DNA from 4 places in the Zoogloea oryzae genome. Region 3 is predicted to be linked to each of the others. Evidence: predicted binding sites of a transcription regulator. Region 3 holds the regulator's gene; each other region holds the start of a gene.
The links. The regulator sigma-54, encoded in region 3, starts transcription at its own class of promoters, with help from an activator protein. The targets are predictions, from matches to a motif close to TGGCACGCTTNCTGCTNA.
Positions count from the first base shown of each region.

Region 1 (5,082 bases), on a different contig from region 3:
GTAGCCCACCGTGCGGCCTTCGCCGATGTGGCCGATCTTCACCCCGACGGCGTTGGGCGCCTCGGAGAAGCCGTTGGTGAAGATGATGGCCATGAACACCGCCACAGTGAGCGCGCCGGCGAAGTTGCCGGTGAACACCAGCCCCCAGTTGCGCATCACGCCGCCCCAGGTGGCGCCGGCGCGCTTGTCGAGCACCGCCAGCGGCGCCAGGGTGAACACCCCGGTCAGCAGATCGAAGCCCAGCAGATAGAGCATGCAGAAGCCCACCGGAAACAGCAGCGCGCCGATCAGCGGGTTGGCGGTATTCACCGACACGGTGACGGCGAAGGCGGCGGCGAGGGCCAGGATGGCACCGGCCATGTAGGCGCGGATCAGGGTGTCCTTGGTAGCCATCAGCAGCTTGGATTCACCGGCGTCCACCATCTTGGTGACGAATTCGGCGGGGGCGAGGTAGGCCATGTTGGTTTCCTTCGTGGTGGCCGGCAGGCTCGATCGCGCGGGGGCCGCGCGTCGGGCATTGTTGTGTGCCGGCGGGTTGATTCAGGCGATGTTGTTGCGTTGTGTTCTTCCTGCAGGTCGGACTTCAGTCCGACAACACGGCCTCAGGCAGCGGGTGTCGGACTGAAGTCCGACCTACAGGTCATGCGATCAGGCCAGCGCCACCTGCACGCGGCCGTCCTCGATGCGCACCGTATGGGCGCGCACCGAATACTCCGGCGCTTCCAGGCACACGCCATCGGCGAGGTCGAAGTGGTTCTTGTAGAGCGGCGAGGCGACCACCACGTGTTCGCCCAGGTTGCCCACCAGCCCCCGCGAGAGGACGCTGGCGCCGGATTTCGGGTCCACGTTGTCGATGGCGTAGAACTGCGTCTCGCCCACGCGGAAGACCGCCACGTGGCGCCCGGCCACCAGCGCGCTGACACCGGTGTTGGGCAGGATGTCGTCCACCGGGCACACGGTGGTCCATTCAAGGGGTGCGATGCTCATGGCGGGCTCCTCAGGCGGTTTCGGCAAGTTCGGCGGAATCGGCGGCGCGGCGCTCGTCGGGGCGGGCCGGGCGGATCTGCCCACGCTCCTCCACAAAGACGATGTGCTCGTCGGCCTTGTCGCTATTCACGAAGGTGCGGAAGCGCTTGCGCACGTCCGGGTTGGTGACGGCGGTCTTCCATTCGCACTGGTAGGTATCCACCACATGCTGCATCTGGGCTTCCAGCTCGGCGGCAAGGCCCAGGCTGTCGTTCACCACCACGTCCTTCAGGTAGTCGAGGCCGCCCTCGAGGTTGTCGCGCCAGGTGCTGGTGCGCTGCAGGCGGTCGGCGGTGCGCACGTAGAACATCAGGAAGCGGTCGATCAGTTGGACGAGGCGTTCCTTGGTCAGGTCGGCCGCGATCAGCTCGGCGTGGCGCGGCTTCATGCCGCCGTTGCCGCACACGTAGAGGTTCCAGCCCTTGTCGGTGGCGATGATGCCCACGTCCTTGCCCTGGGCTTCGGCGCACTCGCGGGTGCAGCCGGATACGCCGAACTTGATCTTGTGGGGCGCGCGCAGGCCCTTGTAGCGGTTCTCCAGTTCGACCGCGAGGCCGACGCTGTCATCCACCCCGTAGCGGCACCAGGTGGAGCCGACGCAGCTCTTCACGGTGCGCAGGCTCTTGCCGTAGGCGTGGCCGGACTCAAACCCGGCAGCGATCAGCTCTTCCCAGATCAGCGGCAGTTGCTCGACGCGGGCGCCGAACAGATCGACCCGCTGGCCGCCGGTCACCTTGGTGTAGAGGCCATACTTCTTGGCCACCTGACCCACGGCGATCAGGCCGTCCGGGGTGACTTCGCCGCCCGGCATGCGCGGCACGACGGAGTAAGTGCCGTCCTTCTGGATGTTGCCGAGGAAGTAATCGTTGCTGTCCTGCAGGCTGGCCAGATCCTTCTTCAGCACGAACTCGTTCCAGCACGACGCAAAGATGCTCGCCGCGGTGGGCTTGCAGATGTCGCAGCCGAGGCCCTTGCCGTGTTTGGCGATGAGTTCGTCGAAGCTCTTGATCTCGCCCACCTTGATGAGGTGGAAGAGCTCCTGGCGGGAGTACGGGAAGTGTTCGCACAGGTGGTTGTTCACCGCCATGCCCAGACGCGCCATCTCGGCCTTCATCACCTGGGTGACCAGCGGAACGCAGCCGCCGCAGGTGGCGCCGGCCTTGGTGCAGGCCTTCATGCCGCCGATGTCGGAGACGCCATCCGCCACCGCCGCGCAGATCTGGCCCTTGGTGACGTTGTTGCACGAGCAGATCTGGGCGCTCTCCGGCAGGGCATCCACGCCCAGGCCCGGCTTGGCCTTGCCGTCGCTGGACGGCAGGATCAGGAACTCCGGGTCGGCGGGCAGCGCGATGCCGTTGAGCGCCATCTGCAGCAGGGTGCCGTATTCGTCGGCGTTGCCCACCAGCACGGCGCCGATCAGATGCTTGCCGTCCTCGCTCACCACGATCTTCTTGTAGACCTGCTTCACCTCGTCCATGTAGCGGAAGCTGCGGCAGTTGGGCGTGCGGCCCTGGGCATCGCCGATGCTCGCCACATCCACGCCCATCAGCTTGAGCTTGGTGCTCATGTCGGCGCCGGCAAAATCGCCGCCGGGCTGGCCGGCGATGTGCCGCGCGACCACGCGGGCCATGTCGTAGCCAGGGGCCACCAGGCCATACACCATGTCCTTCCACGCCGCGCATTCGCCAATGGCGTAGATGTCCGGGTCGCTGGTGCCGCAGTGGTCATTCACCGCCACGCCGCCGCGGGCGCCCACGGCGAGGGCGTTCTGGCGGGCCAGTTCATCCCGCGGGCGGATGCCGGCGGAGAACACGATCATGTCGGTCTCGAGGTAGGAGCCGTCGGCAAACACCATGCGATGCCGGGCGCGGGCGCCATCGACGATCTCGACGGTGTTGCGGCTGGTGTGCACCTTCACGCCCAGCTCTTCGATCTTGCTGCGCAGGATGCGGCCGCCGTCGTCATCCACCTGCACCGCCATCAGGCGCGGGGCAAACTCCACCACATGGGTTTCGAGGCCCAGATCGCGCAGCGCCTTGGCGCATTCGAGGCCGAGCAGGCCGCCGCCCACCACCACGCCGGTCTTCGAGCGGGCGCCGCATTCGGTCATCGCCTCCAGATCCTCGATGGTGCGATAGACGAAGCAGTCGGCCCGGTCGTTGCCCTTCACCGGGGGCACGAAGGGCGTGGAGCCGGTAGCCAGCACCAGCTTGTCGTAGGCCAACACCTCGCCCTCGGCGGTGGTCACCGTCTTGTTCCGACGATCGATGGCCGTGGCGCGGGTGTTGAGGCGCAGCGCAAAGCCGGTCTTGTCGAAGAAGCCCGGCTCGACCAGCGAGAGGTCGTCGGCCGTCTTGCCTGCAAAGAATTCGGAGAGATGAACCCGGTCGTAGGCGGCGCGAGGCTCCTCGCACAGTACGGTGACTTCGGTAGGGGCGGCTGCGAGCGACTGAAGTTCTTCGAGGAACTTGTGGCCCACCATGCCGTGGCCGACAACAATGATTTTCATGATGAATCCTGCACGTCCTGGCTCCTGCCGGGACATTCAGGACATCCTTGCCAGTGCTCGGGAGACGAGCGGCGCAGACATCATGGCCCCCGCGGAACGCGGATCAAAGTCGGGTTGGAACAACGAGGTTGCAGACGCACACGCGCCCCACTCTCTCGGGTCCCGCCGTCGTTGGCGGAGGCAATACCGCCCGCGACGACACTGCCAGCGGGCAATCACTACTCAGCAGGTATCGTGCCAGACGGTTTTTCGCGGAAAACCAGGGGTTCGAGGGCAAAAAACAGCCCTACTGCGGTGCAGCAAGCCCCGGATTGGTGCATGAAACCAGCGCCGCCCCCCTGTAGGTCGGACTTCAGTCCGACAAGATGACCGGGGACACCAGGGGCGTTGTCGGACTGAAGTCCGACCTACAGATCGATCCACCGAGGCATCAACCCACCACCCTGCAACGCATCGCGCAGGGCTGCGAATGCTTCACGCAGGGGTGTGAATCGTTCATCACGCGGGTGTTAATGATCTACACGTCGTGAACAATCGAATACAGGCCGGTGTAGATCGAATACACCCCGTGAACATCGATCTACACCCGACTGTCGATCATCAACAGGCGATGACATTCGATCTACACCCTCGTGTAGATCATCAACACATCGTGCGCATCGATCTACAGGCACCGCGCAAGCAGATCCACCCACCCGTGCAAAGAACGCAATGAGCCCACTGCCAGCCACGCACCCGCCCACAAGGGTGCTGTCGGCAGAACATCGGCGCACCGCAAAACCCACCCGTAATGCATGCGCAATATTCCCATACCACATACCCAATGATAATATCGCGCAAACTGTATCTTTATTCACACAGCCCATAGGAGACAGCGGTGAGCGCCACCCCGAAACGCATCCCCCAACCCATCCTCGACGCCGACATCGAGACCCTGCGCGCCCTCAGCGGCATCGATGGCTACACCCCGCACAACCCCGCCTACAGCCTCGAATCCGCCATGGCTGCGCTACAGCGGATGAGCGAGTTCGAAACCGCCCTCATCCACGCTGAGAATGCCGTTGCCGCCGCCCGCAGCGCCCTCCTCAATGAGCGCAGCACCGTCCACAAGATCGCCCTGGGCGCGAAGGACGAAGCCATCGTCCTCTTCGGGCCCGACTCCGACCAGATCGTCGCGCTGGGCATGAAGAAGAAATCCGACCGCAACCGCCCCAAGCGCGCAGCCAAGGGTGCTGACAAGGGCTGATGGGCGGATGCACGGCCGCCAATGCCTTGCCAGCCTCGGCGATGCCGGCTCACGACGTGTGAGCCCGGGTTGCGAGGCCGCTTGCGACGTCACGATCGACGTCGCAGCGATTTGAGTTCAGCGATGCAAACACGAGATGCCCTCACGATGATCGCTTCCCCCATGACTCCAGCCATGCCCCGCGACGTCGCGAACGCCTGCAAGCTGCTGATCGCACTGATCCTGCTGCACGCTACATACGGCCTTGTGCAGCGGCTTGTCGACAGCCCGCCAGAAGAGCGCGGCATCAATTTGTTGATCG
Region 1 is NZ_BSPX01000082.1:3,391-8,472, reverse strand. It holds gene QQK25_RS19485 (formate/nitrite transporter family protein) at 1-459, opposite strand, end outside; gene nirD (nitrite reductase small subunit NirD) at 649-987, opposite strand; gene nirB (nitrite reductase large subunit NirB) at 998-3,535, opposite strand; gene QQK25_RS19470 (hypothetical protein) at 4,413-4,781, shown strand; gene QQK25_RS19465 (hypothetical protein) at 4,956-5,082, shown strand, end outside.
Region 1: the regulator sigma-54 is predicted to act here: its motif matches at 3,758-3,775, upstream of nirB (nitrite reductase large subunit NirB).

Region 2 (5,082 bases), on a different contig from region 3:
CCCGAGGGGCTCGCGGTGGTGATGGCCCTGCGTGCCGCGGGCGTGCGGGCCTGGCCGGCCGTGCTGATGGCCGGCGCGTCTGGCCTGATGGAGCCGCTGGGCGCGTTGTTCGGCGCAGGCATCGCCGGCGGGCTGGCGCTGGCCTATCCGATCGGGCTGGGCCTTGCGGCTGGGGCGATGATCTTCGTGGTGTCCCACGAGGTGATTCCCGAAACCCATCGCAACGGCCACCAGACCTCCGCGACCCTCGGCCTGATGGCGGGCTTCGCGGTGATGATGTTCCTCGATACGGCGATGGGCTGAGGCGCCGCGCCATCCGCCGGACGATTGGTTTTTCCAATCGTCAGCAGCGAACATGACAATTGGACGCTGCCGCCGGCCCGGCCGATACTCTCTCCATCGACGACGAACGACCGACAAGGAGACGACCATGAAAAAGAAAGCCACCAAATCCGCCGGCCCCGTGATGGACATCGGCATCAGCGCCGACGACCGGGCCGAGATCGCCGCCGGCCTGTCGCGCCTCCTGGCCGACAGCTTCAACCTCTACCTGATGACCCACAACTTCCATTGGAACGTGAAGGGGCCGATGTTCAACACCCTGCACCAGATGTTCATGGCCCAATACACCGAGCAGTGGAACGCGCTGGACGTGATCGCCGAGCGCATCCGCGCCCTCGGCCACCCGGCGCCGGGCACCGGCAAGCTGTTCGCCTCGCTCACCTCCATCGACGAGCCCGAAGGCGTGCCGGCCGCGCTGGAGATGGTGCGCCTGCTGGTGGCCGCCCAGGAAGCCACCGCCCGCACCGCCCGGGGCCTGTTCCCGCTGGTGGACAAGGCTAACGACCAGCCCACCGCCGACCTGCTCACCCAGCGGCTGGAAGTCCACGAGAAGACCGCCTGGATGCTGCGCAGTCTGCTCGAAGAATGAGCTGACCCCATCCCGGATGACGGCAGCAGCGTGCAAGGCGCTGCTGCCGTTTTTTTGTTTCGCGCCTGCCCTTGTCGGGCTGAAGCCCGACCTACAGGTTCGCTGGCTCGCACGCCCTTGTAGGTCGGGCTTCAGCCCGACATCCCCCTCTCCGATTTGTCCCCGGTCGTTCGGATTTCCGAACGCCTTTCCCCGCGCAAATCCGGAAATCCGTTTCCCGCGCGTCGCCGGAAAATAAAAATCCAAATCCAATCAACCGCTTGCTGTCTCCTGCCGGCTGGCACGGGCCGTGCAATGGATATGGGCATGGCGCCCGCAGTGGCGCTGCCAATAAAACAGGAGACAACGACCATGACCAACCCCGGCTTCCGCCTCGAACACGATCTGCTCGGCGACCGCGAAGTGCCCACCGACGCCTACTTCGGCGTGCACACCCTGCGGGCCCGCGAGAACTTCGACATCACCGGCATCTCCATCGCCGTCTATCCCGACCTGATCCGCGCCCTGGCCCAGATCAAGCAGGCCGCCGCCCGTGCCAACCAGAAGCTGGGCCTGCTCGACGCCACCCGCGCCGACGCCATCGTCGCCGCCTGCCGCGAGGTGATCGACGGCAACCTCCACGAGCACTTCGTGGTGGATGTGATCCAGGGCGGTGCCGGCACCTCCACCAACATGAACGCCAACGAGGTGATCGCCAACCGCGCGCTGGAGCTCCTCGGCCACGCCCGTGGCGACTACACGAAGCTGCACCCCAACGAGCACGTCAACATGAGTCAATCGACCAACGACGTGTATCCCACCGCCCTCAAGCTCGCCACCTACGTGGGCATCTTCCGGCTGATCGACGCGATGGCCGGGCTGCGGGGCGCCTTCGAGCGCAAGGCGGTGGAGTTTGCCGACGTGCTCAAGATGGGCCGCACCCAGCTGCAGGACGCCGTGCCGATGACCCTCGGCCAGGAGTTCTCCACCTACGCCGTGATGCTCGGCGAGGACGAAGCCCGCCTGCAGGAAGCCGCGCTGCTGATCCGCGAGATCAACCTCGGCGCCACCGCCATCGGCACCGGCATCAACGCCCACCCGGACTACGCGCCGCTGGTGTGCCGCAAGCTCGCCGAGATCAGCGGCATCCCGGTGGTTACCGCCCCCAATCTGGTGGAGGCCACCCAGGATTGCGGCAGCTTCGTGCAGCTCTCCGGCGTGCTCAAGCGCGTGGCGGTCAAGCTCTCCAAGGTCTGCAATGACCTGCGCCTGCTGTCCTCCGGCCCCCGCGCGGGCTTCGGCGAGATCAACCTGCCGCCGCGCCAGGCCGGCTCGTCGATCATGCCGGGCAAGGTCAATCCGGTGATCCCGGAAGTGGTCAATCAGGTGGCCTTCGAGGTGATCGGCAACGACATGACCGTCACCTTCGCCGCCGAGGCCGGCCAGCTCCAGCTCAACGCCTTCGAGCCGATCATCGCCCACAGCCTGTTCAAGAGCGTGCTGCACCTCACCAACGCCTGCCACGCGCTGGCCACCCACTGCGTCGAGGGCATCACCGCCAACCGCGACGCCCTGCGCGAGAGCGTGGCCCGCTCCATCGGCATCGTCACCGCCCTCAACCCGTACATCGGTTACGCCAACGCCACCGAAGTCGCCGCCGAGGCCCACGCCAGCGGCCGGGGTGTGGCCGAGATCGTGCTGGAGCGCGGCCTGATGAACGCCGCCCAGCTGGCCGAGGTGCTGCGCCCCGAGGTGCTCACCCGTCCGCAACCGATTCCCACCGCGTCCGCCCGCGCAGCCTGATCCCACCCCGAATCCGACCACGAGGAATTCATCATGAAAATGAACCGGCTCACGACCCTGATCGGCATCGCCCTGCTGCTCGGCGTCATCGTTGGCTACGCCTGCAACACGTTTGCCGGCAGCCCCGCCCAGGCCAAGGAGATCGCCAGCTACTTCGGCATCCTCACCGACATCTTCCTGCGCCTCATCAAGATGATCATCGCCCCGCTGGTGTTTGCCACCCTGGTGGCGGGCCTGGCCGGGATGGGCGACTCGAAGACCGTCGGCCGCATCGGCGCCAAGGCGCTGGGCTGGTTCGTCGGTGCGTCGTTCTGTTCGCTGCTGCTCGGGCTGGTGTTTGCCAACCTGCTGCAGCCGGGCGCCCACCTGGGCGTGCCGCTGCCGGACGTGGGCACCGCCACCAACCTCAAGACGGGCGCCCTCAACCTGAAGGACTTCATCACCCACGTCTTCCCGAAGAACATCTTCGAGGCGATGGCGGCCAATGAGATCCTGCAGATCCTGGTGTTCGCGGTGTTCTTCGGCCTGGCCCTCGGCCACCTCCACAACCAGACCGCCCGCAGCCTGGTGTGCACGATGGAAGAAGTGGTGCACGTGATGCTGAAGGTGACCGACTACGTGATGCGTTTTGCCCCGGTGGGCGTGTTCGGTGCCGTGGCCGGTGCCATCACCACCCAGGGCCTGGGCATGCTGCTGGTGTTCGGCAAGCTGCTGGTGAGCTTCTACGTGGCGCTGGCCGCCCTGTGGTGCGTGCTCATCGCCGCCGGCTACTTCGTGCTCGGCAAGGATGTGTTCCGCCTGCTCAAGCTGGTGCGCGGCCCGATGCTGGTGGGCTTCTCCACCGCCAGCAGCGAGTCGGTGTATCCCAAGCTGATGGAACAGCTCGAGAAGTTCGGCATCAAGAACCGCGTGACCAGCTTCGTGCTGCCCCTGGGCTACTCCTTCAATCTGGATGGCTCGATGATCTACACCACCTTCGCCGCGCTGTTCGTGGCCCAGGCCTACGACATCCCGCTCACCCTCGGCGCCCAGATCACCATGCTGCTGGTGCTGATGGTCTCCAGCAAGGGCATCGCCGGCGTGCCGCGTGCATCCCTGGTGGTGGTGGCCGCCGTGCTGCCGATGTTCGGCCTGCCGGAAGCCGGCCTGCTGCTGGTGCTGGGCATCGACCACTTCCTCGACATGGGCCGCACCGTAACCAACGTGCTTGGCAACGCCATCGCCACCGCCGTGGTGGCCAAGTGGGAAGGCGCCATCGACCCGATCGATCCCGCCCTCGCCGACATCGAAGAGGCCCTGCCGGTCGAAGGCGACGACAGCGTGCCGGCACTGGCTGCGTAATGGGTAGTGGGTATTGGGGAGTAGGGAGTGGGGCCCACTTCCCACTACCCATTCCCCACTCTCCACCCACCGACCAACGATCCTCCCTGATGAGGGCGGCCCTCCCATCCGCCCCATCTCCTTGCCCGGCGCTCCCCCGCGCCGGGCTTTTTTCCCTTCCGGATCATGACTATCGACTGGTTCATCCTCGCTCCCGCAGCCTTCTTCGCCGGCATGGTCGATGCCGTGGTGGGCGGCGGCGGGCTCATCCAGATTCCCGTGCTGCTGTCGTCCTTCCCCCAGACGGCCATTCCGACCCTCTTCGGCACCAACAAGGTGTCGAGCATCGCCGGCACTGGCGCGTCCCTGTGGCGCTATGCCCGTGCGGTGCGCATTCCGTGGCGGCTGGTGCTGCCGGCCACCGCTGCGGCGCTGGTGGGCGCGTGGCTCGGTGCGGCGGTGGTGGCGTGGTTGTCCCGCGAGGCGATGCGCCCGCTGGTGGTGGTGATGATGCTGGCGGTGGCGATCTACACCTTCCTGCGCAAGGATCTGGGCCAGACGGAGACCCACGAGCCGCGCCCCGGCGACGCCTGGCGTGGCGCGCTGTTCGGGCTGGTGATCGGGCTCTACGACGGCTTCTTTGGCCCCGGTACTGGCAGCTTCCTGATCTTTGGCTTCGTGCGCATCTTCGGGATGGATTTCGTGCGCGCCTCGGCCAGCGCCAAGGTCATCAACTGCGCCACCAACGTGTCGGCCATCGCCTTCTTCGCCAGCCACGGGCCGATCCTGTGGGCGGTGGGGCTGACGATGGCGGTGTGCAACCTCGCCGGCGCCCAGCTCGGCACCCACCTGGCGCTGCGCCATGGCGCGGGCTTCATCCGCAAGGCATTCCTGCTGGTGGTGGCGGTGCTGATCGTCAAGCAGCTCCACGATCTGCTCTGAGCCTGCGCGCCGCCGCTGCTACCATAGGATCAACCCCCCGCCTTGACCACCATGTCCCGCCGATTCCTGCACAGCCTGCCGATCTTCCTGCTGATGCTGGCCCTGAT
Region 2 is NZ_BSPX01000060.1:24,872-29,953, reverse strand. It holds gene QQK25_RS16880 (ZIP family metal transporter) at 1-303, shown strand, start outside; gene QQK25_RS16875 (Dps family protein) at 431-931, shown strand; gene aspA (aspartate ammonia-lyase) at 1,283-2,713, shown strand; gene QQK25_RS16865 (dicarboxylate/amino acid:cation symporter) at 2,747-4,054, shown strand; gene QQK25_RS16860 (sulfite exporter TauE/SafE family protein) at 4,220-4,975, shown strand; gene QQK25_RS16855 (sensor histidine kinase) at 5,027-5,082, shown strand, end outside.
Region 2: the regulator sigma-54 is predicted to act here: its motif matches at 1,210-1,227, upstream of aspA (aspartate ammonia-lyase).

Region 3 (5,082 bases):
GGCGGCGCTGCAGATGAACCACCAGCTTGAGCTTCATCTTCCGCCGGCAGGCGGTCTCGCCGAAGATCGTGCGGATGTTGAGGATGCCGAGGCCGCGCACCTCGATCACGTCCTGCAGAAGGGCCGGGCAGCGGCCTTCGAGGACGGTCGGGGCGATGCGCGAGAACTCGACGATGTCGTCGGCCACCAGGCCGTGGCCGCGGGAGATGAGTTCGAGGGCGAGCTCGGACTTGCCGGCGCCCGAATCCCCGGTGATGAACACGCCGAGGCCCAGCACGTCCATCATCACCCCGTGCAGGGCGACGCGTTCGGCCAGCTTGCGCGACAGGTAGCTGCGCAGCAGGTCGATGACGTTGGCCGCCGGCAGCGGGCTGGCGAACAGGGCTACGTCTTCGTTGGCGCAGACGGTGCGGATCAGGCTGGGGATGTCTTCGTCGTCGGCGACGATGATCGCCGGCGGGCCGTAGGAGAGGATCTCGCGGACATGGTGGATCACCTTGTCGCGGGTCTGGCGGCGGGCCCAGGCGAGCTCGGACGAGCCGAGGATCTGCAGGCGGTCGGGGTGGATCAGGTTGAGGTGGCCGACCATGTCGGCGGGCCAGATGCGGTCTTCGGAGACCGAGATGCGGGTGTCGAGGCTGCCGCAGATGTGGCGCAGCCTCAGGCGGTCGAGGTTGTCGTCAAACAGCCGCGCTACTGTTGTCTGGCGCATCGCTGCCCCACTGGGCGAAGAGGGAGTGCGCCGCGAGGGCGTCCGGGGCGGCCAGGAGCTGATCGCGGAAGCTGCGATCGCTGAACATCTGGGCGAGTTCGGAGAGGAGCTGCAGGTGGTGTTCGTTGGCCTGTTCGGGCACCAGCAGCACGAACAGCATCGACACCGGACGACCGTCGGGGGCGTCGAAGGGGACCGGCTCGGCGAGGCGCATGAACGCACCCAGTGCGTCCTTCAGGCCCTTGATGCGTCCGTGGGGGATCGCGATGCCCTGCCCGAGACCGGTCGAACCGAGCTTCTCGCGGGCAAACAGGCTGTCGAAGACGGTGCTCCGGGCGATGCCGTGATTGTTCTCGAACAGCAGGCCGGCTTGCTCGAAAGCGCGCTTCTTGCTGCTCGCCTCGAGGCCGACGACCACATTGGCCGGAGGCAGAAGTTTGGCGATGAGGTTCATGGGCGGGATGTTCCTGTACGCGGCTGGACCGGGACAGGTTTCCGGGAACGAATCTGGAAAATCCGGGGGCGGAGGCCGCCGGGGCCGTTGTGTCAGTTGGGGCGCATTATAGCCACAACGGTCCCGGGGAGAAGGGGATTACTTGGGGCCGAAGATCAGGATTCGGCGAGGTGCTGCTTCAGGGAGTCATGGCCGTGGTCGGAGGCCTTGTCCTTGTACTTCAGAACCTGGCGGTCGAGCTTGTCGGTCAGGGCGTCGATGGCGGCATACATGTCGGCATCCTCGCTCTCGACGTGGATGTCCTTGCCACGCACGTGAACGGTGACTTCGGCCTTCTGACGCAGCTTTTCCACCGAGAGGATCACGCCGACGCTGGTGACGTTGTCGAAATGACGGATCACGCGATCGAGCTTGGAGGAAACGTATTCGCGGATGGCCGGCGTAACTTCGACGTGATGCCCCGTGATGTTGAGGTTCATGGTTCTTACCTTTCTGTCAGATGGTTTTGCGCAGACTGACCGGCGGGATATCGAGGGACTCGCGGTACTTTGCGATGGTCCTGCGTGCCACGACGATACCCTGCTGGCCCAACAACTCGGCAATCTTGGCGTCGGACAAGGGTTTCTTCTTGTCTTCCGCGGCTACCAGCTGGCGAATCAGCGCCCGAATCGCCGTCGAGGAAGCCGCCCCACCGGTGTCGGTGGCGACGTGACTGCCGAAAAAATGTTTGAACTCGAAAATGCCTCTTGGTGTGGCCATGTACTTCTGGGTGGTCACCCGCGAGACGGTGGACTCGTGCAATTCCAACTGTTCGGCGATTTCACGCAGTGTCAGAGGGCGCATCGCCACATCGCCATAATCGAAGAACTGACGCTGCCGGTCAACGATCGCTTGCGACACACGCTGGATGGTGTCGAAGCGCTGTTGAACGTTCTTGATGAGCCAGCGGGCTTCCTGCAGGTGATTGGACAGGGAGCCACTGGCGCCGCGGTTGTCCCGCAGGATCTGGGCATAAAGCTGGTTGATGCGCAGCTTGGGCATCGCGTCCGGGTTGAGGTTCACAACCCAGGTGTTGCGCACCTTGCGGACGATGACATCCGGCACCACGTAGCGGATGTCGGACTGGGCGAAGCGGGCGCCGGGCCGGGGGTTGAGGTCGAGGATCAGGGCGTGGGCTTCGCGCAGCTCGTCGTCGGTGCAGCGCAGCGCGCGCTTGAGCTTGAGGTAGTCGCGGGCGGCGAGGAGCTCGAGGTGTTCGGCGACGATGGCCAGCGCCAGCTCGCGTTCGCGGCTGGGCGGCAGGGCGCGCAGCTGCAGGCCGAGGCATTCGCCGATGTCGGCGGCGCCGATCCCGCAGGGGTCGAGGCTCTGGATGTGGCGCAGGGCGATCGTGAGGTCGTCCAGATCCACTTCGAGTTCGGGCGGCAGCAGCGGCAGGAGGTCTTCCAGGGCCTGGCTGAGGTAGCCGTCGTCGTCGAGGGCCTCGATCATGAAGCGGGTGAGGGCCCGGTCGCGGTCGGACAGCTGGGTGAGGGCGATCTGGGCGTCCAGGTGGTCGCGCAGGGTGGTGACCGTGGCCTGGAGATCCTGGAAATCGTTGTCGTCGTCATCGTCCCGCGAGCCGCTGCCGGAGCCCTGCCAGTCGCCGCCTTCGGCGAAGTCGAACTCCCGGTCGGTGTCGCGTTCGCGCTGGTCGGATTCGCGGGCCTGCTCCTGCTCGCGCTCCTGGGCGGCCTCGCTGCCGGCGGGGGCGGCCGGGCCAGGGGCTTCGAGACGGCTGGAGCCGAGGTTCGACTCCGGCTCGTCCCGCTCGATCATCGGGTTCTCGAGGAGGATCTTCTCGATCTCCTGGTTGAGCTCGAGGGTCGATAGCTGTAGCAGCTTGATGGACTGCTGCAGCTGCGGGGTGAGCGCGAGATGCTGGGAGAGTTTGAGCTGGAGGCTGGGCTTCATGACAACAATGATGCCTTAAAGCCGGAAGTGCTCGCCGAGGTAAACCTGACGGACCTGTTCATTCCGGACGATCTCTTCAGGGCGGCCGCTGGCCAGCACTTCGCCGGCATTGATGATGAAGGCGCGGTCGCAGATGCCAAGGGTTTCGCGGACGTTGTGGTCGGTGATGAGCACGCCGATCCCTTTTTCCTTGAGGAAGCGGATGATCTTCTGGATGTCGATCACGGCGATCGGGTCGACGCCGGCGAAGGGCTCGTCGAGGAGGATCAGCCGCGGGTCGGAGGCGAGGGCGCGGGCGATCTCGCAGCGCCGGCGTTCGCCGCCGGAGAGGGAGATCGCGGTGTTGTCGCGCAGGTGTTCGATGCCCAGTTCGCCGAGGAGCTGCTCGAGGCGCTCGGCCATCTCGGTCTTGGTGAGCTTCTGCAGTTCGAGCACGGCCTGGATGTTCTCGGCCACGGTGAGCTTGCGGAAGACGCTCATCTCCTGGGGCAGGTAGGACAGGCCGAGGCGGGCGCGCTGGTGGATCGGGCGATGGGTCAGGACCTGGTCGTCGAGGGTGATCTCGCCGCCGTCGGCGACCACGAGGCCGACGATCATGTAGAAGCAGGTGGTCTTGCCGGCGCCGTTGGGGCCGAGCAGGCCGACCACCTCGCCACTGCCGACGTCGAAGGAGACGTCGTGGACGACGGTGCGGGCCTTGTACTTCTTGCGCAGGTTGCTGACTTTAAGCAGGCTCATCGCCGGGGTGTTCTTTCAGGACTCTACGAATGATTTCGGTCGAGAAACCGCGACCTTGAAGAAAACGCGCCTGGCGCGCCCATTCTCGCGCGTCTGCCGGTGCTGCGGCGAATTTTCGGCGATGGATGTCGCAGGCGCGTTCGAATTCACTTTCCGGACAGTTGTCGGCAATGGCCAGGCCGATCTGCTCGGCGCCGACGCCGCGCCGGGCGAGCTCGCTCTTGAGCCGCGAGGCGCCGAAGCGGGCCGCCTTGGCGCGCACGTAGGCATCGGCGAAGCGGGCGTCGGAGAGGAGGCCAAGCTCGACCAGACGGTCGAGTTCGGCGCTCACCTCTTCCACGCTGCCAAGGGTGCCCAGCTTGCGGGCCAGCTCGGCGCGGGAGTGTTCCCGCTGGGCCAGGCAGCGCAGGGCCCGCTCATGCAGACTGGTGGCCATGGACGACGGTGCTTCCTGCCCGGGACGCTCAGGCTGCCGCGGCGGGGGCGGCGGGCGCGATCACGGCCATCTCGGGCAGCCCGACGGCGACGCGGATCTTGTTTTCGATCTCGCGGGCGATGTGCGGGTTGCTCTTGAGAAACTCGCGGGCGTTGTCCTTGCCCTGGCCGATCTTCTCGCCGTTGTAGGCGTACCAGGCGCCGGACTTGTCCACGAACTTGTGCTGGACGCCCAGGTCGATGATCTCGCCCTCGCGGGAGGTGCCTTCGCCGTACAGGATGTCGAACAGGGTTTCGCGGAACGGGGGCGCGACCTTGTTCTTGACGACCTTGACCTTGGTCTCGGAGCCGATCACCTCGTCGTTCTTCTTGATGGTGCCGATACGGCGGATGTCCATCCGCACCGAGGCGTAGAACTTGAGGGCGTTGCCGCCGGTGGTGGTCTCGGGGCTGCCGAACATCACGCCGATCTTCATCCGGATCTGGTTGATGAAGATGACCAGGGTGTTGGTGCGCTTGATGTTGGCGGTGAGCTTGCGCAGGGCCTGGGACATCAGGCGGGCCTGCAGGCCGGGGAGCTGGTCGCCCATCTCGCCTTCGATTTCGGCCTTCGGGGTGAGCGCCGCGACGGAGTCGATGACGACCACGTCGACGCCGCCGGAGCGCACCAGCATGTCGGCGATCTCGAGGGCCTGTTCGCCGGTGTCGGGCTGGGAGATGAGCAGCTCGCCGATGTTGACCCCGAGCTTCTGGGCGTAGGTGACGTCCAGCGCGTGTTCGGCGTCGATGA
Region 3 is NZ_BSPX01000024.1:31,105-36,186, reverse strand. It holds gene hprK (HPr(Ser) kinase/phosphatase) at 1-712, opposite strand, end outside; gene ptsN (PTS IIA-like nitrogen regulatory protein PtsN) at 681-1,166, opposite strand; gene hpf (ribosome hibernation-promoting factor, HPF/YfiA family) at 1,322-1,645, opposite strand; gene QQK25_RS09715 (RNA polymerase factor sigma-54) at 1,662-3,119, opposite strand; gene lptB (LPS export ABC transporter ATP-binding protein) at 3,135-3,857, opposite strand; gene recX (recombination regulator RecX) at 3,844-4,293, opposite strand; gene recA (recombinase RecA) at 4,322-5,082, opposite strand, start outside.

Region 4 (5,082 bases), on a different contig from region 3:
GGGGCGCTCGGGGCTGGTGCGCACGTGGAAGAGGTCGCGCATCACCTCGTTCCAGTCGTATTCGCGGCCGGTGGCGTCGCGGGTGATGGTGGCGAGGCCGCGGGCCCGGTGCTCGGCGGGCACGTCCACGCCGTGGCTCACGTAGTACAGCGCCTGCAGCAGCGAGCGGGTTTCCAGGTCGAGGCTGGCGACGCCGTCCTTCGGCAGGGCGGAGCGGAAGGGGGTGAGGGCTTCCTGGGTGATGCGCAGCTCGGTGATGCCCGGGCGCAGGTGGAAGGCTTCTTCGAAGGCGCGCATCTCGGGCGAACTGAGCGCGTCGGGGTCCAGGCGCAGCACGGGCACGCTGGTGCGGCGGACGAGCTGCCAGCCACGTCCGCCGTTGGCCGGGCGGTACTCAAGGCCGTTCTTGCTGGCTTCGATGAGGTCGGCGGCCGACACCGCGCCGGCGGGCAGGGTGCCGCCCACCTGCTCGATCTGCTCGGCAAGGCCGAAGACGATGGCGCCCCGGTCCTGGAGGGTCTGCAGGGCGGCCACGCCGCGCAGGAAGTCGCTCACCGGCGGCGCCTCCCGCGGGGTGGGGCCGCTGGCGGTCTGGGCGTTGGGCACCCAGTTGAGGTTTTCGAGGTAGAGCCGGAAGACCTTGGAGATGGGCCAGGTGGTCTTGGCGAGGTAGATCACCCCGTCGAGAGGCAGCGGAGTGAACAGCTTGCGGGTGAATTCCTGGTCGTCCAGCGGGGTGAGGCTGAAGGTCGGGCGGTCGGCGCCCATGATCTGGGCCTGGGGCAGCACCGCGGTGAAGCTGCCCCGGCTGGCGTCGCCCCCCACTGCGGTGAAGAAGGGCAGCAGGCCGACGCTCTGGCTGCGCTCGAACTGCGCGGCGATGCCCGACACGCCGAGGCTGCTGGGCGTGTCGGTGTAGCGCAGGCGCACGATGTTGAGCAGGAGCTGCTGCTCGGTGGTGCGCTTGACCACCTCGTTGTACTGCAGCCGGGTGTCGTCAAGGGCGGTGGGGCCGACGCTGGCGCAGCCGGAGAGGCCCAGCGCGGCAGCGAGGATCAGGAGGCCGGGGCGGATGCGGGGAAGCATGGCGTCGGGGAGCGGTGGTGGGGCGGGCAGGGTAGCAGCGGCGTGTGACAGCGCTTCGCGTTATTCGCGGAAGGCTTCGACGGCGATCAGCAGGCGCACGTCGTCGCCCACCGACGGGATGTACTTGGTCATCCCGAACTCGGAGCGCTTGAGGGTGGCCACCACGTCGGCGCCGCAGGTCTCGCGCTTGTTGAGGGGGTGCGGGGCGCAGCGGAAGCGGTTGATGGTGAGGGTGACGGGCCGGGTGACGCCGAGCATCGTCAGGCTGCCTTCGGCGGAGACCGGGCGCTCGCCGTCGAACACCAGCCGGTCGGCCTTGAAGGTGATGGTCGGGTGGACGTCGGTGTTGAAGTAGTTCTCGCCGCGCATGTTGTCGTTCCACTTGGCGAAGCCCATGTCGATCGAGGTGGCGTCGATGGTCACGTCCACGGTGCCCTGGCGGGCGGCGGTGTCGAGGGTGATCCGGCCGCTTGTCTTGTTGAAACGGCCGCGCTGGGTGGAGAAGCCCAGGTGATCCACCTCGAACACCGGGAAGGTGTGGTTCGGGTCGACGGTGTAGCCGGCCGGGGCGGCCAGGGCGGGTGCGGAGACGGCGGCAAGGGCGAGCAGCAGGGGGGCGGTGAGGGCTTTGTTCATGGCGACTCCGTGGGGCGGACGAAGAAGAGGGCGCCGTGGCGCCCTCGGTTTTGCAGCGACGGCGGGTCAGTCCTGCGCGGGCGGGCGGCTGGCCAGCTCGGCTTCGAGGCGGGCGACGCGGTGCTCCAGGTCGGCGAGCTTCTCGCGGGTACGGGTGAGCACTTCGCGCTGCACTTCGAATTCCTCGCGGGTCACCAGATCAAGCTTGGAAAAACCGCTGGCGAGCAGGGCGCGGGCGTTCTTCTCGATGTCCTTGGCGGGGCTGTTGGCGAGGAGTTCGGAGACTTTGGCACCGATTTCGTCGAGGATTTTCGGGTTGGTCATGACTGCGTTCCTCACTGGCAATTGAGATCGTCGGGATGGTTTTGAGTTTAGCACCGTCCCGAGGTGGCTGCGCCGAGGCCGGGGCGCACCAAAAGAGCGCCCTTTATTGGTGCATGATTCCAAACTGGTGCGTCGGCGGGATTTCATGCGCCGCAGCAAAACGCGCTCGTCAGTGCTATGTCCATATTTTTTAAAAGGTTTTGCAATCTGGCACACCGGTTGCTTATGTGTGCTCACCAACTTTGACCACCTGGAGATTCTCATCATGCGCAAGTCCGTCATCGCTTCCGCCCTGATCGCCGCCGGCGTCGCCCTGCCCACCCTGGTGAGCGCCGCGGATGCCGCCCCGGCCCCCGAGCACACCTTCACCAGCAACGTCGGCGTGGTTTCCGAATACCTCTACCGCGGTATCGGCCAGACCAACCGCAAGCCGGCCCTCCAGGGCGGTGTCGATTACGCCCACGCCAGCGGCCTCTATGCCGGCACCTGGGGTTCCAACGTGTCCTGGCTGTCTGACGCCAACAGCACCACCAGCAACAGCCTCGAGTGGGACTTCTACGGCGGCTACAAGAACACCGTCGGCGACTTTGGCTACGACGTGGGCCTGCTGCAGTACTTCTACCCGGGCACCGGCTACGGCAACAACCCGAACACCCTGGAAGGCTACGTCGCCGGCACCTGGACCTTCCTGACCCTGAAGTACTCCCACTCCTTCTCCGACCTGTTCGGCTGGGTGGGTTCGAAGAACTCCGGCTACCTCGACCTGACCGCCACCTATGAGCTGATCCCGACCGTCAACCTGATCGGCCACGTCGGTCGCCAGAAGGTCAACGGCTCCAGCGCCAACGGCGCCAGCTACACCGACTACAAGGTCGGCGTGACCAAGGACTTCAGCGGCACCGTGGTGGGCCTCAGCTACATCACCACCAACGCCAGCGAAGCCTGGTACACCAACGGCTACGGCAAGGATCTGGGCAAGGGCCGCGTGCTGTTCTCCCTGACCCGCACCTTCTAATTTCCAACCGCCAGGCGGCCCTCGCGGCCGCCCGGCAGAGGACCCCAAAATGAAACTCGTTACCGCCATCATCAAGCCCTTCAAGCTCGACGAAGTCCGCGAGGCCCTGTCCGCCATCGGCGTGCAAGGCATCACGGTGACCGAGGTCAAGGGCTTCGGCCGTCAGAAGGGCCACACCGAGCTGTATCGTGGTGCGGAATACGTTGTCGATTTCCTGCCCAAGGTGAAGATCGAAGCGGCCGTGAACACCGACATCCTCGATCAGGTCATCGAAGCCATCGAAAAGGCGGCCAGCACCGGCAAGATCGGTGACGGCAAGATCTTCGTCTTCGACCTGGAACAAGCCATCCGCATCCGTACCGGCGAGTCCGGTGCCGACGCGCTGTAAGGGAGCGTGCCATCATGAAAAAACTGTTCGCAGCCCTGATCGCCTCGGTGGCGGTCAGCTTTGCGGGTTCTGCGCTGGCCCAGGACAAGGCGGAGGCTCCGGCCGCCGCTGCGGCCGCGCCTGCAGTGACCGCGCCTGCGCCCGCCGCCGACGCCAAGCCCGCCGAAGCCCCGGTTGCCGCCAAGGCCGCCGAAGCGGCGGCCCCCGCTGCCGAGGCCAAGGCGGCCGAAGCTGCTCCGGCCGAAGCGGCGCCGGCGCCCGTCCCCAACAAGGGTGACAACGCCTGGCTGTTCGTCTCGACCGCCTTCGTGATCCTGATGTCCGTCCCCGGCCTGGCCCTGTTCTACGGTGGCCTGGTGCGTGCCAAGAACATGCTGTCGGTGCTCCTGCAGGTGTTCGCGGTGTTCTCGCTGATCAGCGTGCTGTGGGTCCTCTACGGCTACTCCATCGCCTTCACCGAAGGCAGCGCCTTCTTCGGCAGCCTCGACAAGGTCTTCCTGAAGGGCATCACGCCGGATTCCGTCGCCGCCACCTTCACCAAGGGCGTGGTCGTCTCGGAACTCATCTACGTGGCCTTCCAGGGCGCCTTCGCGGCGATCACCGTCGGCCTGATCCTCGGCGCCTTCGCCGAGCGCATCAAGTTCTCGGCGGTGCTGCTGTTCTCGGTGCTGTGGTTCACCTTCTCCTACCTGCCGGTCGCGCACATGGTCTGGTACTGGGCTGGCCCGGATGCCTACACCTCCGCTGAAGCGGCCGATGCCGCCACTGCGACGGCTGGCTTCCTGTTCCAGAAGGGCGCCCTCGACTTCGCCGGCGGCACCGTGGTGCACATCAACGCCGCCGTGGCCGGCCTGGTGGGTGCCTTCATGGTTGGCAAGCGCATCGGCTTCGGTCGCGAATCCTTCGCCCCGCACAGCCTGACCCTGACCATCGTCGGCGCCTCGCTGCTGTGGGTGGGCTGGTTCGGCTTCAACGCCGGTTCCGCCCTGGAAGCCAACGGCGTTGCCGCCCTGGCCTTCGTGAATACCTGGGTGGCCACCGCTGCCGCGGCCTTCGCCTGGCTGATGGCTGAATGGATCATCAAGGGCAAGCCGAGCGGCCTGGGCGCTGCGTCCGGTGCCGTTGCCGGTCTGGTGGCGATCACCCCGGCTGCCGGCTTCGTCGGCGTGGTGGGTGCGGTCGTGATCGGCCTGCTGGCTGGTGTGGTCTGCCTGTGGGGTGTGAATGGCCTGAAGCGCATGCTCGGTGCCGATGACTCCCTCGACGTGTTCGGCGTGCATGGCGTCGGCGGCATCCTCGGTGCGATCCTGACCGGCGTGTTTGCGTCCCCGTCCCTCGGCGGCGCTGGCATCTGGGACTACGTCGGCAACAAGGTGGCTGACGGCTACTCGATCGCCGACCAGGTCATCATCCAGGCGACCGCCGTCGGCATCACCATCGTGTGGTCTGCCGTCGTCGCCTTCATCGCCTACAAGCTGGTGGATATGTTCATCGGTCTGCGGGTGCCGGAAGACGAAGAGCGCGAAGGCCTCGACATCACCTCCCACGGCGAAACCGCGTACCACATGTAAGCGGCTTTCCTCCGGTAGCAAGCAGAGCGGGCGCCTTCGGGCGCCCGTCCTGTTTTCGGGGC
Region 4 is NZ_BSPX01000049.1:19,708-24,789, forward strand. It holds gene QQK25_RS15215 (hypothetical protein) at 1-1,086, opposite strand, end outside; gene QQK25_RS15220 (YceI family protein) at 1,147-1,722, opposite strand; gene QQK25_RS15225 (accessory factor UbiK family protein) at 1,789-2,046, opposite strand; gene QQK25_RS15230 (TorF family putative porin) at 2,312-3,061, shown strand; gene glnK (P-II family nitrogen regulator) at 3,111-3,449, shown strand; gene amt (ammonium transporter) at 3,464-5,020, shown strand.
Region 4: the regulator sigma-54 is predicted to act here: its motif matches at 2,255-2,272, upstream of QQK25_RS15230 (TorF family putative porin).